DNA from 3 places in the Butyricicoccus intestinisimiae genome. Region 2 is predicted to be linked to each of the others. Evidence: predicted binding sites of a transcription regulator. Region 2 holds the regulator's gene; each other region holds the start of a gene.
The links. The regulator Rex, encoded in region 2, represses fermentation and respiration genes when NADH is low (regulators of the CRP and FNR family bind a similar motif). The targets are predictions, from matches to a motif close to ATTGTTAANNNNTTAACAAT.
Positions count from the first base shown of each region.

Region 1: KQI75_RS10760 (butyryl-CoA:acetate CoA-transferase) is a predicted target of Rex. The motif match lies at 1,634-1,653, and genes of this name have one in related genera.
Region 3: KQI75_RS05690 (acetyl-CoA C-acetyltransferase) is a predicted target of Rex. The motif match lies at 1,748-1,767, and genes of this name have one in related genera.

Region 1 covers NZ_JAHLQI010000006.1:36,802-41,683, reverse strand. Annotated here, with positions in the region: gene KQI75_RS10770 (amidohydrolase) at 1-587, shown strand, start outside; gene KQI75_RS10765 (DMT family transporter) at 631-1,551, opposite strand; gene KQI75_RS10760 (butyryl-CoA:acetate CoA-transferase) at 1,760-3,103, shown strand; gene nrdG (anaerobic ribonucleoside-triphosphate reductase activating protein) at 3,427-3,933, opposite strand; partial or broken gene nrdD (anaerobic ribonucleoside-triphosphate reductase) at 3,939-4,079, opposite strand; gene KQI75_RS10745 (anaerobic ribonucleoside triphosphate reductase) at 4,153-4,882, opposite strand, start outside.
Region 2 covers NZ_JAHLQI010000010.1:25,046-29,927, reverse strand. Annotated here, with positions in the region: gene tsaD (tRNA (adenosine(37)-N6)-threonylcarbamoyltransferase complex transferase subunit TsaD) at 1-224, shown strand, start outside; gene KQI75_RS12990 (NADP-dependent isocitrate dehydrogenase) at 411-1,619, shown strand; gene KQI75_RS12985 (redox-sensing transcriptional repressor Rex) at 1,644-2,306, shown strand; gene KQI75_RS12980 (hypothetical protein) at 2,435-2,638, shown strand; gene KQI75_RS12975 (hypothetical protein) at 2,737-3,054, shown strand; gene KQI75_RS12970 (helix-turn-helix domain-containing protein) at 3,167-3,751, opposite strand; gene KQI75_RS12965 (amidohydrolase family protein) at 3,880-4,882, shown strand, end outside.
Region 3 covers NZ_JAHLQI010000002.1:462,591-467,472, forward strand. Annotated here, with positions in the region: gene KQI75_RS05680 (hypothetical protein) at 1-63, shown strand, start outside; gene KQI75_RS05685 (acyl CoA:acetate/3-ketoacid CoA transferase) at 137-1,705, shown strand; gene KQI75_RS05690 (acetyl-CoA C-acetyltransferase) at 1,910-3,100, shown strand; gene KQI75_RS05695 (enoyl-CoA hydratase-related protein) at 3,209-4,018, shown strand; gene KQI75_RS05700 (3-hydroxyacyl-CoA dehydrogenase family protein) at 4,060-4,882, shown strand, end outside.

The DNA of each region.
Region 1 (4,882 bases), on a different contig from region 2:
GCAGCACCTTCCGCGACCAAGACTGTATTCGCATCGGAGAAATTGTTCGCATGGGAGACTGTGCCATCAATGTCGTGCCGCACGAGGTCACTGTCGATTTGCAGGTGCGCGCAAAAACGTGGGACGCCTTGCAGACGGTCAATGAACAAATCAACCGCGCATATCGCGGTGCCGCGTATGCGTTTGGCGCAGAGATTTCCATACAAGATGACATGGGCTATCTGCCGACCATACCGGCGCAGCCATGTCAGGCACTGACAGATGCCGCGAAGCTGCTGCCCGCGACCTATGAGCCGGTAAATCCATCTGTACACAACGCTGCCTCCACCGATGTCGGCGACTTGTCGCATCGAATGCCAATTGTCAACTTTACATACGGCGGATTTTCCGGCACGCTGCACGGGGCGGATTTCCGCATCACAGACAAGGAAAAGGCCTATCTGTATCCGGCCAAGCTCGCCGCACTGACGCTGTATCATCTGCTGTGCGACCATGCCGCCCAAGCCCAAGCCTTGCTGTCTGATTTTCATCCTGCCATGACGGCGGAGGAATATCGCGCCTATGCTCACAAGTTCGGCTGCCAATAAGCCAAAATCCGGAAATCTCCCGACCGAGAGATTTCCGGATTTTTTATCCTTGTTTTTGTTCTTTTTTGCGGTTAACAAGTACAATTCCGGCGCATACTAGCAGCAGAGACAGCATATTTCGAACCGTAAACACGGTTTCACCGAGCACGACACCGGACATCAGCGAACCAAACACCGGCACCAGAAAATTATACACGGAGACCTTGCCTACCGGATAGCGCTTGAGCAGCCACGTCCAAACGGTAAATGCCGCGGCAGAGAGAAAAATCAAATAGCCGAGCAGGCAAAATGCCTGCGGAGAAACCGTCTGAAAATGTCCGCCGCCGACAATTCCTGCCAGCAGCAGCACGGCACCGCCAATCGTCAGCTGCCAGCCCGTGACGACCATCGGAGATTGTCCCTTTGCGGCAAATTTGCTGATGACTGCGCCGCTGCCGGACGCCGCCGCGGCGAGGAACATAAAGCCTTCTCCGGTCAGCGACACCCCGCCGCTCAAGCCGTCCAGCGAACTCAGCGTGATAATCAGCACGCCGGCAAATCCGAGCACGCATCCCATTGCCTTCGGCATATTGAGCCGGTCATCGGCAAACAGACAGTGCGAGATGCCCACGGCGAAAAACGTCGCCATCGCAGAAATAACCGAGCCCTTGACGCCGGTTGTGTGCGACAATCCGATATAGAAAAATACATACTGCACGGTCGTCTGCACAAGACCCAGCAGCAAAATGCCCGGCCACTGCGCTCTTGTCGGAACAACCAGCTTGCGGCTCGTGATAACCGAAATCACAAGCACCGCAACGCCCGCCAGCATGAACCGCCAGCCGGCAAAAAACAATTTGCACGCCGCTTCGTCCCCGATGCCAAACAGCGCATAGCCCGACTTGACCGCGGGAAAAGCACTGCCCCACAGCAGAGTGCAAAGCAGCGCCGGCAGTGTCAAGCCGATGAGATTTTTTTGTTTCATGATTCAACCTCTTTTTATTAAAATGTCCGTGTTCCATCCTACTCCACCCCATGTGCAATTACAAGGGGATTGTTTGCATTTTTTTGTTAAGTTCTTGACGAATACAGCGGATGCTGATACAATAGGTTAGATATGAGTGGTTTTTGTATGTTTTGAACAATTTTTTGTTCCATTCTGAGTATCATTGACAAACGGAGGATTTTGTTACATGGATTATCAGGCACTATATAACAGTAAACTGACAACTGCCGCAGAGGCAGCAAAGGTCGTCAAGAGCGGCGACTGGGTAGACTACGGCTGGTGCACTGGCACGCCGGTTGAACTGGACAAGGCACTGGCCGCTCGTGCAAACGAGCTGGTAGACGTCAACATCCGCGGCGGCGTCCTGATGGAGCCGCTTGCCATCGCACAGGTTCCGGACGCAAACAAGCATTTCTCTTGGAACTCTTGGCACATGAGCGGCATTGAGCGCCACATGATTAACGACGGCATCGCGTTCTATGCCCCGCTGCGCTATTCCGAGCTGCCGCGTTGGTATCGAGAGAGCATTTGCCCGCCGGATGTTGTTATGATTCAGGTCGCACCGATGGACAAGCACGGCTATTTCAACTTTGGTCCGAACGCTTCTCATCTGGCTGCCGTTTGCGAAACCGGCAAAAAGGTCATCGTAGAAGTCAACAAGAACATGCCGCGCTGTCTGGGCGGCTTTGAAGAAGGCGTTCACATCACCGATGTAGACATGATCGTTGAGGGCAACAACCCGCCGATTCGTCAGATGGGTAGCGGCGGCGCGCCGTCCGAAATCGATGAGACCGTAGCCAAGCTGATTGTAGAGGAAATCCCGAACGGCGCTTGCCTGCAGCTGGGCATTGGCGGCATGCCGAACGCCGTAGGTTCTCTGATTGCACAGTCGGATCTGAAGGATCTGGGCGTGCACACCGAGATGTATGTAGACGGCTTTGTAGACATGGCTGCTGCCGGCAAGCTGTCCTGTGCAAAGAAGAACATCGACAAGGGCCGTCAGGTATTCGCTTTTGGCGCCGGCACCCAGAAGATGTATGACTACATGGATGACAATCCGGCTCTGATGAGCGCACCGGTTGGCTACACCAACGATGCACGCGTCATTTCCCAGATTGACAACTTTATCTCTATCAACAACGCGGTTGACCTCGACCTGACCGGTCAAATTAACGCAGAGTCCGCCGGTACCAAGCACATCAGCGGCGCAGGCGGTCAGCTGGACTTCGTGCTCGGCGCCTATCTGTCCAACGGCGGCAAGAGCTTTATCTGCTGCTCTTCCACCTTTACCACGCACAGCGGCGAGCTGAAGAGCCGTATTCTGCCGACGCTGCATCCGGGTTCTACGGTTACAGACACCCGTACCAACACGCATTACCTTGTTACCGAGTACGGTAAGGTTTGCCTGAAGGGTCTGTCCACGTGGGAGCGCGCAGAGGCAATTATCTCTGTTGCACATCCGCAGTTCCGCGAGGAGCTCATCAAGGAAGCGGAAAAGCTCAAGATCTGGAGAAACTCCAACCGCAGATAAGCATAGAAAAACAAGCAAACGAAAAGCCCGTTCCGCTCTCCATCGGAACAGGCTTTTCTTTTACAACAAAGTACCGTCTCACATGATTTCCTACCCAGCCCGTTATGCGAAAATGTCGGATCTGAATATCCACATGACGCAAAGCGGACGCTAGATACACCGCGCCGGATACTGTACACAATCTTTCCCCTTATTGCATACAGCGCATATCCGGTTTGTTGTCTGGAAATTGTACTTTATATATTCATTATAATAGACACCTAGAATTTGTCAATAGGTTATCGACAAACTGCACAATATTTTTCAACTTTTCCGTGTTTTTTTTACACACCAGCCAATACCACCTGTTCGGCCTGCAAGGACTTCTGCACATCAATCAGGCGTTGATTGCGGCTTCCGCGAAAGCGCAGCAGCATATCTTTCTGCGACTCGATAAATTTTCCGTCCACCAGCACATCACACTGTGCCAGCAGGCGTTCTATGTCTGCATCCTGCTTGCCGCGCAGCTGCTCCCAAGTATAGCCGGTGTATGCCATCACATGCTTGCCATGGCGCTTGAGCTCTTGCGCCAGCTCTGCAAGCGGCTTTGGCTGGCAAAACGGTTCGCCGCCTGACAGTGTCACGCCGGAAATCAGCGGGTTTTCCAAAATATCTTCCAACAAGCGGGATATCGGCACCTGTTCTCCGCCGTCGAAATCATGCGTCTGCGGATTATGACATCCGGCACAGTGATGCGGACATCCCTGCGTAAAGATAACAAAGCGGATGCCGGGGCCATCCACGATTGACTCGTCAATGACTCCGGCAACGCGAAGAAGTTCATCCTTCATTTTGTTCATGCACTCTTTCGGTCGGATGCCGCGCGGCAGGTGTCGTGCTTGACACGGTCATGTTCTTCTGCACGCTTGGCGTTGTTGAAGCGGTCGAGCGTACCAACCAGATAACCGGTGATGCGGCGAATGCGCTCAAAGCCCACGCCTTCTCCTACCATTGCTTCACCGTTTTCATTGTATGTTACATGGTTCAGTTCATTCATGTTCGTGTCCTCCTTATATCTCATGCAGCGGGTTGGGTCTGCGATCTTTTTCCTCGTTGCTGTCGCCGTGATAGCCAATGGTATCACTGTTATAGTTTTTGTATACGCCGAGCTGACGCAGCTTTTCAATGCTGACCGCTTCTCCCTCGCGGCGACCGCAGCGCGGGCACACATCATTGATAATGCCGGTATATCCGCAAATCGGATCGCGGTCTACCGGATGGTTAATCGAGCCGTATCCAATGCCGCACTCCTTCATATAGCGAACAACCGCCTCAAATGCTTCCAGATTTTGTGTCGGATCACCGTCCAGCTCCACATAGCTGATATGTCCGCCGTTGGTCAGTTCATGATACGGTGCTTCCAGACGAATTTTCTTGAAGGCACTGATCGGATAATATACAGGCACATGGAACGAGTTGGTGTAGTAATCCCGATCGGTCACGCCCGGAATCACACCGTAGCGTTTTTTATCCAAACGAACAAACCGTCCGGAAAGTCCCTCTGCCGGTGTCGCAATGACCGAGAAATTGAGTCCGGTCTTGCGGCTTTCTTCGTCCATGCGCTCCCGCATGCGGGAAACAATGGTCAGACCCATGCGCTGTGCCTGTTCCGATTCTCCGTGGTGTACACCCATCAGCGCCTTGAGGCACTCTGCCAGACCGATAAATCCGACGGTCAGGGTGCCATGCTTGAGCACTTCTCCCACTTTATCGTCCGGACCCAGCTTATCGGAATCCATC
Region 2 (4,882 bases):
TGCGTGCAGACCTTGAAAAAATGGCAGAGGGATTTGGCGTGCCGATTTATATGCCGCCGCTCAGTCTGTGCGGCGACAATGCCGCGATGATTGGCGCACAGGCATATTATGAATTTCTTGCAGGAAATACCGGCACAATTTGGCAAAATGCCTTTGCTACAGCGGAAATCTCGGAGAAAATCTGTCAAAAGAACGGAATTGCAAAAAGACGGGCAAAAAGGTAGAAAAGTTTGGCGAAAAGGTGTAAAATGAAAGAGAACTTCCAAAATTCTCTCTGAAGAATTTCAGAGTACCCTGTTTGGATGAGATAAAAAATCGTGCAGGATTGCGCGAGTGAAAATTCAAAGCAGCTGCGGGCGAGCGGAAACAGCCGCCGCGCACGGTACATAAGCAGGAGGAGACGATCCGTCATGGAAAAGATTAAAATGACCACACCGCTCGTCGAGATGGACGGCGACGAGATGACCCGCGTCATCTGGCAGATGATTAAAGACGAGCTGATTTGCCCTTTTGTAGATCTGAAGTCCGAATATTATGATCTGGGACTCAAGCATCGAAACGAAACCGATGATCAGGTGACCGTTGACTCGGCAGAGGCAACCAAGAAGTACGGCGTTGCCGTCAAGTGTGCAACCATCACACCGAATGCAGCACGTATGACCGAGTACAACCTCAAGGAAATGTGGAAGAGCCCGAACGGCACCATTCGTGCCATTCTGGACGGCACCGTATTCCGTGCGCCGATCCTCGTCAAGGGTGTTGAGCCGTACGTCAAGAACTGGGTCAAGCCGATTACCATTGCGCGTCACGCATACGGTGACGTATACAAGGGCGTCGAGATGAAGGTTCCGGGCCCGGGCAAGGTAGAGCTGGTGTACACCGCGGAGGACGGCACGGAGACGCGCGAGACCGTGCATGATTTCCAGTCCGCAGGCATTGTACAGGGTCAGCACAATCTGGTTCCGTCTATTGAGAGCTTTGCGAGAAGCTGCTTTGGCTTTGCTGTTGACACCAAGCAGGATCTTTGGTTTGCAACCAAGGACACCATTTCCAAAAAGTATGACCACACATTTAAGGACATTTTCCAGGAGATTTACGACAACGAGTACAAGGAAATCTTCGAGAAGATGGGTCTGGAGTATTTCTACACGCTGATTGATGATGCTGTAGCCCGCGTCATTCGCTCCAACGGCGGCTATATCTGGGCGTGCAAGAACTATGACGGCGATGTCATGAGTGATATGCTGGCAACGGCGTACGGCTCTTTGTCTATGATGACATCGGTGCTCGTTTCCCCGAAGGGCGTCTACGAGTACGAGGCAGCACACGGCACCGTACAGCGCCATTACTACAAGCACCTGAAGGGCGAGGAGACCTCTACGAACTCCATCGCAACCATTTTTGCATGGACAGGTGCTCTGCGCAAGCGCGGCGAGCTGGATCAGCTGCCGGAACTGTCCGCATTTGCTGACAAACTGGAAAAAGCTTGCATTGACACCGTAGAATCTGGTAAGATGACTAAGGACCTTGCACTTATCACCAAGTTGGAGCATGTCACAACTCTGAATACGGAAGGCTTCATCAAGGCTGTCCGCGAGACGCTGGAAGCTTCTCTGTAAGAGGAATATCAGGAGGAGTAATCAGTGGCTAACACAAAAAACGTATCCAAAGCAGTCGTGAACCGCCTGCCGCGGTATTACCGCACGCTTCGGGAGCTTGCCGATCAGGGCATTGGACGCATTTCGTCTAAGGAACTTGCCCTGCAGATGGACCTGACTGCCTCACAGATCAGACAGGATTTGAGCTGCTTTGGCGGCTTTGGTCAGCAGGGATATGGTTATAGTGTAGATAAGTTAATCGTGGAGTTGGAGCGCATTCTCGGTGTTGCCGGAAGCCAGCGGGCGATTTTGCTCGGCGTCGGTAATCTGGGACGGGCACTGCTGCGCAACTTCGATTTCTCCTACTGCGGCGTTCGTCCGATTGCGGCATTTGACACCGCCCAAACGGTTGTGGGCAGCGACTTCCGCGGCATTCACGTACATGCCCTGCAGGAGCTGGAAGAATACTGCGAGCGCGAACGGCCGGATATTGCGGTTCTGTGCGTGCCGGCGGATAAAGCGATGGACATGGCACAGCGTCTGGTTAAGAACGGCATTCGCGGCATCTGGAATTTCTCTAATGTCTCGATGAAAGAGGATGTGCTGGGCGTTCCGGTACAGGATGTTCATTTTTCCGATTCGCTCATGACGCTTTGCTACCGCATGAAAGACACCGATCCGTTTGACGAAATCAACGAGATTGAGTAAAACATACCATACAAACCTCCCGCGGGTGAAAACCTGCGGGAGGTTTTTTCACGTAAAAAAATGTATCACCTTCTGGTTGTCCCTGCGATAGTATGGGAATGAAAAAATTGAAACAGGAGGAATCTGTTATGTGCAACAACTGCAACAATGGCTTTGACTGCTGGTGGATTCTCATCTTGATCCTGCTTATTTGCTGCGGCGGATCCGGCTGCGGCGGCTGGAACTGTGGCTCCTGCGGCAATTGCGGTTCCTGCGGCTGTGGCGGCTGTGGTGGCTGCGGTTCCTGCGGCGGCTGCAACAATTCCTGCGGCGGCTGCGGTGATTGCTGCTGACAAAGCGTGACTTTCCTGTGAACTGTTGCTCAGAACATTGCATCGCGCCATTTTCTGTGTTAAAATGATAAAAAACAAAGGAAAGTGTGTTTTCATCCATGGCTAAAAATAAGATAAAATTTTCAGAGGACAAAAAGTATCATAAGTGGCGCCGCATCGGCTTTTATTGCCTGTATGCAGCCATTGCATTGGCAGTTGTCTGCATTGTGCTGGGGCAAGTGTTTGGCATGGACAGCAAGCCGTGCCTGTATTCCGGCTATGCGGCAATCGTGCTGGTTATCTGGTTCTATCTCATCAACTTCTTCAAGTGGCGCTGCCCGAACTGCCACAAGACGCTGCCGCTGCTCGGACCGGTGCTGGAGTGCCGTGTATGCAAGCATAAGTTTGTTGATGACAAGGGCAATCAGGTTTGGTAACAGGAATGAAAATGCGGTACGGTTTTTCGTACCGCATTTTTTATGCCCAGTAAAATAAGATCAAAAAAATCCGCAGAGCTTTTTGAGCGCTCTGCGGATTTTTGCGTGGAATTTAGAAATTTTGATAGAACAACCCGTGCTGATTGCAGTACCAGACGAGAATACCGTGGCGAAAGTACGGCAGGCGGGTTTCCATGTTCCACTCCGGATATAGTTTTCGCGTCACGACGGTATCTCCGGTGAGCAGCGTGACGAAAGCAATCGAATGATCTTTGGTCATGGGATGGTCGGAAATCACATGCCATTCGTTTTCCAGTTTTTCCAGTGTCACTGTTTGGTCGTCGGATGCCTTTTGCGGCGTGAGCGGGAGCAGCTTTTTGCCGCAGCAGCTCACCTGTGCTTCTCCGGAAGCGGTGATGAGATTGCCGCATGTGGGGCAGATATAGAACAGCAGCTTTTTCATGTTGCCTGCCAAAACGCGGCGCGTGGGCAGCTGTCCGTCCAACAGGGCGGACAAATCCAACTTGAGGATTTCTGAAAGCTGCGGCAGCAGGGATAAATCCGGACAGCCTAACCCGCATTCCCACTTGGAAACGGTTTTGTCACTGATGTTCATTTTGTCCGCAAGCTCCTGCTGTGTGAAGCCGTGCTCACGGCGGGCGGCGCGAATGAGTTCGCCGATTTTCTTTTGATTCATGATATAAACCTCCTGCGCTTATCATACCGCAAGTGGAGACAAAATCCAATCTACGCTCCGCAGAGTTCTTGAAAAGCTGGACAAAGTATGATATATTGCTATGCGGATTGAAAAGGAGCGGGATTTTCATGAATACGAAACAGAGCTTTGCAATCAAAGGCGACATTTGTTTTTGCAAGATGAAAGACCAGTGGACAACAATGAAAAACGCCTACGCCGTGTGCGAAACCGGCATTTCTCAGGGCGTTTTTGCGCAGCTGCCCGAGCAGTATGCGCATTTTCCGGTATACGATTTTACCGGAAAGCTGATTATTCCGGGGTTGGTGGATCTGCACATGCATGCACCGCAGTATGCATTCCGCGGCATGGGTATGGATTTGGAATTGATGGATTGGCTTGGTCAGCAAACATTTCCGGAAGAAGCAAAATATGCAGACCTTTCCTATGCCGATAAAGCATATACGATTTTTGCGGATAATATCAAGCACAGCGCGACATCTCATGCGTGTCTGTTCGCCACGCAGCACCGCGCGGCGACGGAATTGCTGATGGATCGCATGGAGCAGACGGGAATGATCAGCTTTGTCGGCAAGGTCAATATGGATCGAGAGGCACCGGATAACCTGCGGGAAAGCAGTGCAGAGGCATCCGCACAGGAGACCCTGCGTTGGCTGTACGAAATCGCAGGAAAGTATCAGCGCACGAAACCGATACTGACACCGCGCTTTATTCCATCGTGCACGCCGGAACTGCTCGCAAAGCTGCAAATCATCCAGCAGGAGTACAAGCTGCCGGTGCAGTCGCATCTGTCGGAAAATACGGGAGAAATTGCGTTTGTACATGAACTTTGTCCGGATGCAAGGTTTTACGGCGATGCCTATGATGCCTATGGTCTGTTTGGCAGACAGCATCCGAAAGAACACACCTATCCGGCGATTATGGCACACTGTGTGCACTCGACGGAGGAGGAAATCAAGCTGCTGCGGGACAACGGCGTGTTTGTCGCGCACTGCCCTGCATCCAACACCAATTTGTCGTCGGGTATCGCGCCGATTCGCCGCTATTTGGAAAATCATATGCATGTGGGCTTGGGCAGCGATATCGCGGGCGGTCACACGGAATCAATATTGC
Region 3 (4,882 bases), on a different contig from region 2:
TGTGCCAGTCAGAACGAAGCGGATCATGCCGCACAGCGCATCACCGCGCTTTGTGCGCATTAAGTTGTAAACAGGATTTATTTTCAGATGCTTGTGTCTGAAATGAATCGTTTAATAGAGAAAGGATTTGATACCAATGAAGAAAGTACAGATTGTCTCTCCAGAAGAGGCTGCTCTGCGCGTAAATGACGGCGATACCATCGCTACCGGCGGTTTTGTAAGCTGTGCCTGCCCGGAAACCTTGTCCATCGCTCTGGAGAAGCGTTTCCTGGAAACCGGTCATCCGAAGGATTTGACCCTGTTTTTCGCAGCAGGTCAGGGCCATCGTGACGGCACCGGCGGCGACCACTACGGCCATGAAGGCATGGTTAAGCGCGTTATCGGCGGTCACTGGGATCGTGCTCCGAAGCTGGGTGAACTCGCTCTGAACAACAAGATCGAGGCTTACAACCTGCCGCAGGGCATTATCTCCCACATGTATCGTGACATTGCAGCTCACAACATCGGCACGATCTCCCATGTTGGTCTGTACACCTTCGCTGACCCGCGCAACGGCGGCGGCAAGCTGAACGACTGCACCAAGGAAGATCTGGTTAAGCTGATCGAGATCGAAGGCGAAGAGCGCCTGCTGTACAAGGGCTTCCCGATCGACGTTGTATTCCTGCGCGGTTCCTACTGCGATGAGTTTGGCAACTGCACCGTACATCGCGAAATCGGCCCGCTGGACGTTACCGCTATGGCTCAGGCTTGTAAGAACTCTGGCGGCAAGGTTATCGTACAGGTTGAGAAGATCGTTCAGGGTGGTTCTCTGGATCCGAAGCTCGTTGCTATCCCGGGCATCTATGTTGACTGCGTTGTTGTCGGCTCTGACGAAGAGAACATGCAGTGCCTCGGCATGCCGTATGACGGCGCACTGACCGGCGAATTCCGCATTCCGGTTGACGCTATCCCGTCCATCCCGCTGGATGCAAAGAAGGTTATTGCTCGCCGTGCTGCTATGGAGCTGCCGAAGGACGCTATCGTAAACCTTGGCACCGGCGCACCGGAGAAGATTGCAAACGTTGCTGCTGAAGAGGGCATTTCCGATTCCATGACTCTGACCGTAGAGGCTGGTTCCATCGCAGGTGTACCGTACGGCGGAACCCAGTTCGGCGCTGCTGCAAACTCCATGGCTATTCTGCCGCACAACGTACAGTTTGACTTCTATCAGGGCGGCGGTCTGGACATCGCATTCCTGGGTCTGGCTGAAACTGCTCCGAACGGCGACCTGAACGTATCCAAGTTCGGCACCCGTCTGGCAGGTGCAGGCGGATTCATCGACATCACCCAGAACGCAAAGAAGGTTTGCTACTGCGGTACCTTTACTGCAAAGGGTCTGCGCACCAAGTGCGAGGACGGCAAGCTGGTTATCACCCAGGAGGGTGGCAAGAAGAAGTTTGTAAACCAGGTTGAGCACATCACCTTCTCTGGTATCTACGCAAACAAGGTACATCAGCCGGTTCTGTACATCACCGAGCGTGCAGTATTCGAACTGCGTCCGGAAGGCGTTACCCTGATCGAGATTGCACCGGGCATCGACCTGCAGACTCAGATTCTGGATCAGATGGAGTTCGAGCCGAAGATCGCTTATCAGGAGGACGGCACCATCAAGCTGATGGATTCCCGTATCTTCCGTGACGAGACCATGGGTCTTGCTAACGACTAATCTGCATTTTGCAGTATCGTCATAGGATTTCGCACGATTTTCAATGGTAAAATTTCGTCAATTTTGAACCTTTTGCCATAAAAACCTTGTGAATTTCCGTTTTATCATGTACAATGGTATCGGGGACAGGGTTCAAAACCGATCCTGTCTCCGATATTTATTTTCATTAGCTTTCTGTATAGAAGAAAAAGGAGAATTGGGCAAATGAATGTTTATATTTGTTCTGCCAAGAGAACCCCGATCGGTTCTTACGGCAAGACCCTCAAGGGCGTAACTGCAAAGACCCTCGGCGTAACCGCTGCTAAGGCTGCTATCGAGCAGGCAGGCATCGACGTAAACGACATCGACGAGACCCTCACCGGCTGCGTGCTGCAGGGCGGTCAGGGCCAGAACATCGGCCGTCAGATCGCTGTAGGCGCTGGTCTGCCGATCACCACCCCGTCTATCACCGTAAACAAGGTTTGTGCATCCTCTATGCGCTGCATGAGCTTGGGCGCTCAGCTCATCAAGTCCGGCGATGACCAGGTTGTTCTGGTTGGCGGCGCTGAGTCCATGTCCACCGCACCGTACGTTCTGAAGGAAGCTCGTTGGGGCGCTCGTATGAACAACGTTACCATGGTCGACCTGATGGTAAACGATGGTCTGTGGGACATCTTCAACGGCTACCACATGGGTATCACTGCAGAGAACGTAGCTGAGCAGTACGGCATTACCCGCGAGATGCAGGACGAGCTGGCACTGGCTTCCCAGCAGAAGGCTGTTGCTGCCATCAAGGCTGGCAAGTTCAAGGACGAAATCGTTCCGGTTGAAGTAAAGCAGAAGAAGCAGACCATCGTATTTGATACCGACGAGCATCCGCGCGAAGGCACCACACTGGAAGGTCTCCAGAAGCTGCGTCCGGCATTCAAGAAGGACGGCGGCACGGTAACCGCAGGCAACGCTTCCGGCATCAACGACGCTGCTGCATACATGGTTCTGGCATCTGAGGATTACGTAAAGGCTCACAACCTGAAGCCGATGGCTAAGATTAAGTCTTACGGTTCCGTAGGCTGCGATCCGTCCATCATGGGTATTGGCCCGATCGAGTCCACCCGTCAGGCTCTGAAGCGTGCAGGTCTGACCGTTGACGATCTGGATGTCATCGAATCCAACGAGGCATTTGCTGCTCAGGCTTGTGCAGTAAACAGCACCCTCGGCTTCGATATGGACAAGGTAAACGTAAACGGCGGTGCTATCGCTCTGGGTCACCCGATCGGTGCAGCTGGCTGCCGTATCTCTACCACCCTGCTGTACGAAATGATCAAGCGTGATGCTACCTATGGTCTGGCTACCATGTGCATCGGCGGCGGCATGGGCGAAGCTATCATCCTCGAGCGCGACGAGCTTTGCAAGTAAGTATCGTGAAATAAGAACACGGGAGGGTGCTGTGCACCCATCCCGCTTTCTTAGCATATTCGTTTTTCCAAAACAAACAACATAAAAATATGAAGGAGAGCTACAACAATGACTGACGTTAAAGTTGAGAAAAAGGGTAATGTAGCAGTCATTACCATCGAGCATATGCAGGCAATGAACGCACTGAGCACCGACATGTACACACAGCTGGAAGAGGCTTTTGATACTGTCGCTGCAATGGAAGACGCATATTGTGTTGTCCTGACCGGTTCTTCCCGTGTCAACAAGAAGGGCAAGACTGTTCAGTCCTTCGTAGCTGGCGCTGATATTTCCCAGATGTCCACCATGACCGTTGAAGAAGGCAAGTTCTTCGGCAACAATTCCAACCGCGTTTGCTGGAAGATTGAGAACTTCAAGCGTCCGGTTATCGCTGCTATCAACGGCTTCTGCCTGGGCGGCGGCGTAGAGCTGGCTATGTCCTGCGACATCCGTATCTGCTCTGAGAACGCTACCTTCGGCCAGCCGGAAGTTGGTCTGGGCATCACCCCGGGCTGCGGCGGTACCCAGAGACTGGCTCGTCTGGTAGGCATGGGCAAGGCAAAGGAAATCCTGTACACTGCTCGTGGCAACTATACCGCTCAGGACGCTCTGGATATGGGTCTGGTTAACTACGTTTACCCGATCGAAACCCTGATGGACGAGGCTATGAAGCTGGCTGACGAGATCGCTGCACAGGCTCCGATCGCTGTTTCCCTGGTTAAGGAAGCTGTTAACGTTGGTATGCAGACCGACATCAATTCCGCTCTGAAGTTCGAGGGCAACTGCTTCGCACAGTGCTTCGCTACCGAGGATCAGAAATACGCTATGAAGCACTTCGTTGAGAAGAGCCGCGAGCCGAAGGTATTCAAGAACAAGTAATTTTTTAGGGAATTGATCGATAAATAGAGGAGATTGAAATAATGAAGGTTTCTGTATTTGGCGCAGGTAACATGGGTGCCCGTATTGCAGAAGTATTCCTGAAGGCCGGTCATGCGGTTACGATGATCGATATCAAGGAACAGTTCTGCGAAGGCGGTAAGAAGCGTATTGAGGGTGACCTCGCAGGTGCTGTAAAGCGCGGCAAGATGACGCAGGAAGAAATGGATGCTGCACTGGCAAACCTGACCCTGTCCATCAACCGTCAGGACGCAGCTGGTTCCCAGTTCGTCATGGAAGTTATTCTGGAGAGAATGGATCTGAAGGAAGACCTGCTGAAGGATCTGGATGCCATTCTTGACAAGGACTGCATCATTGGTACCAACACTTCTGCGCTGTCCATCACAGAAATTGCAAGCGCTGTTCCGGCACGTGCAGCAAAGGTTATCGGCGTACACTTCTTCAACCCGGCTCACATCATGAAGCTGGTTGAGGTTACCCGTTCCATGCTGACCGACGACGAGACATTTAAGACCACCTATGAGCTGATGCAGACGCTCGGCAAGACCCCGATCGCTGTTAACGAGGGCGCAGGCTTCGTTGTAAACCGTATCCTGATCCCGATGATTAACGAGGCAATCGGCATTTACGCTGACGGCATCGCTTCCCCGTCTGACATTGACCTGGCTATGCAGCTGGGCGCTGGTCTGCGTTCCGGCCCGCTTCACACCGGTGACCTGGTTGGTCACGATGTAAACCTGGCTATCATGGAAACGCTGTACCGCGAGTCCGGCGATGCAAAGTATCGCCCGCATCCGCTGCTGAAGAAGATGGTTCGCGCTGGTCTGCTGGGTCAGAAGACCGGCA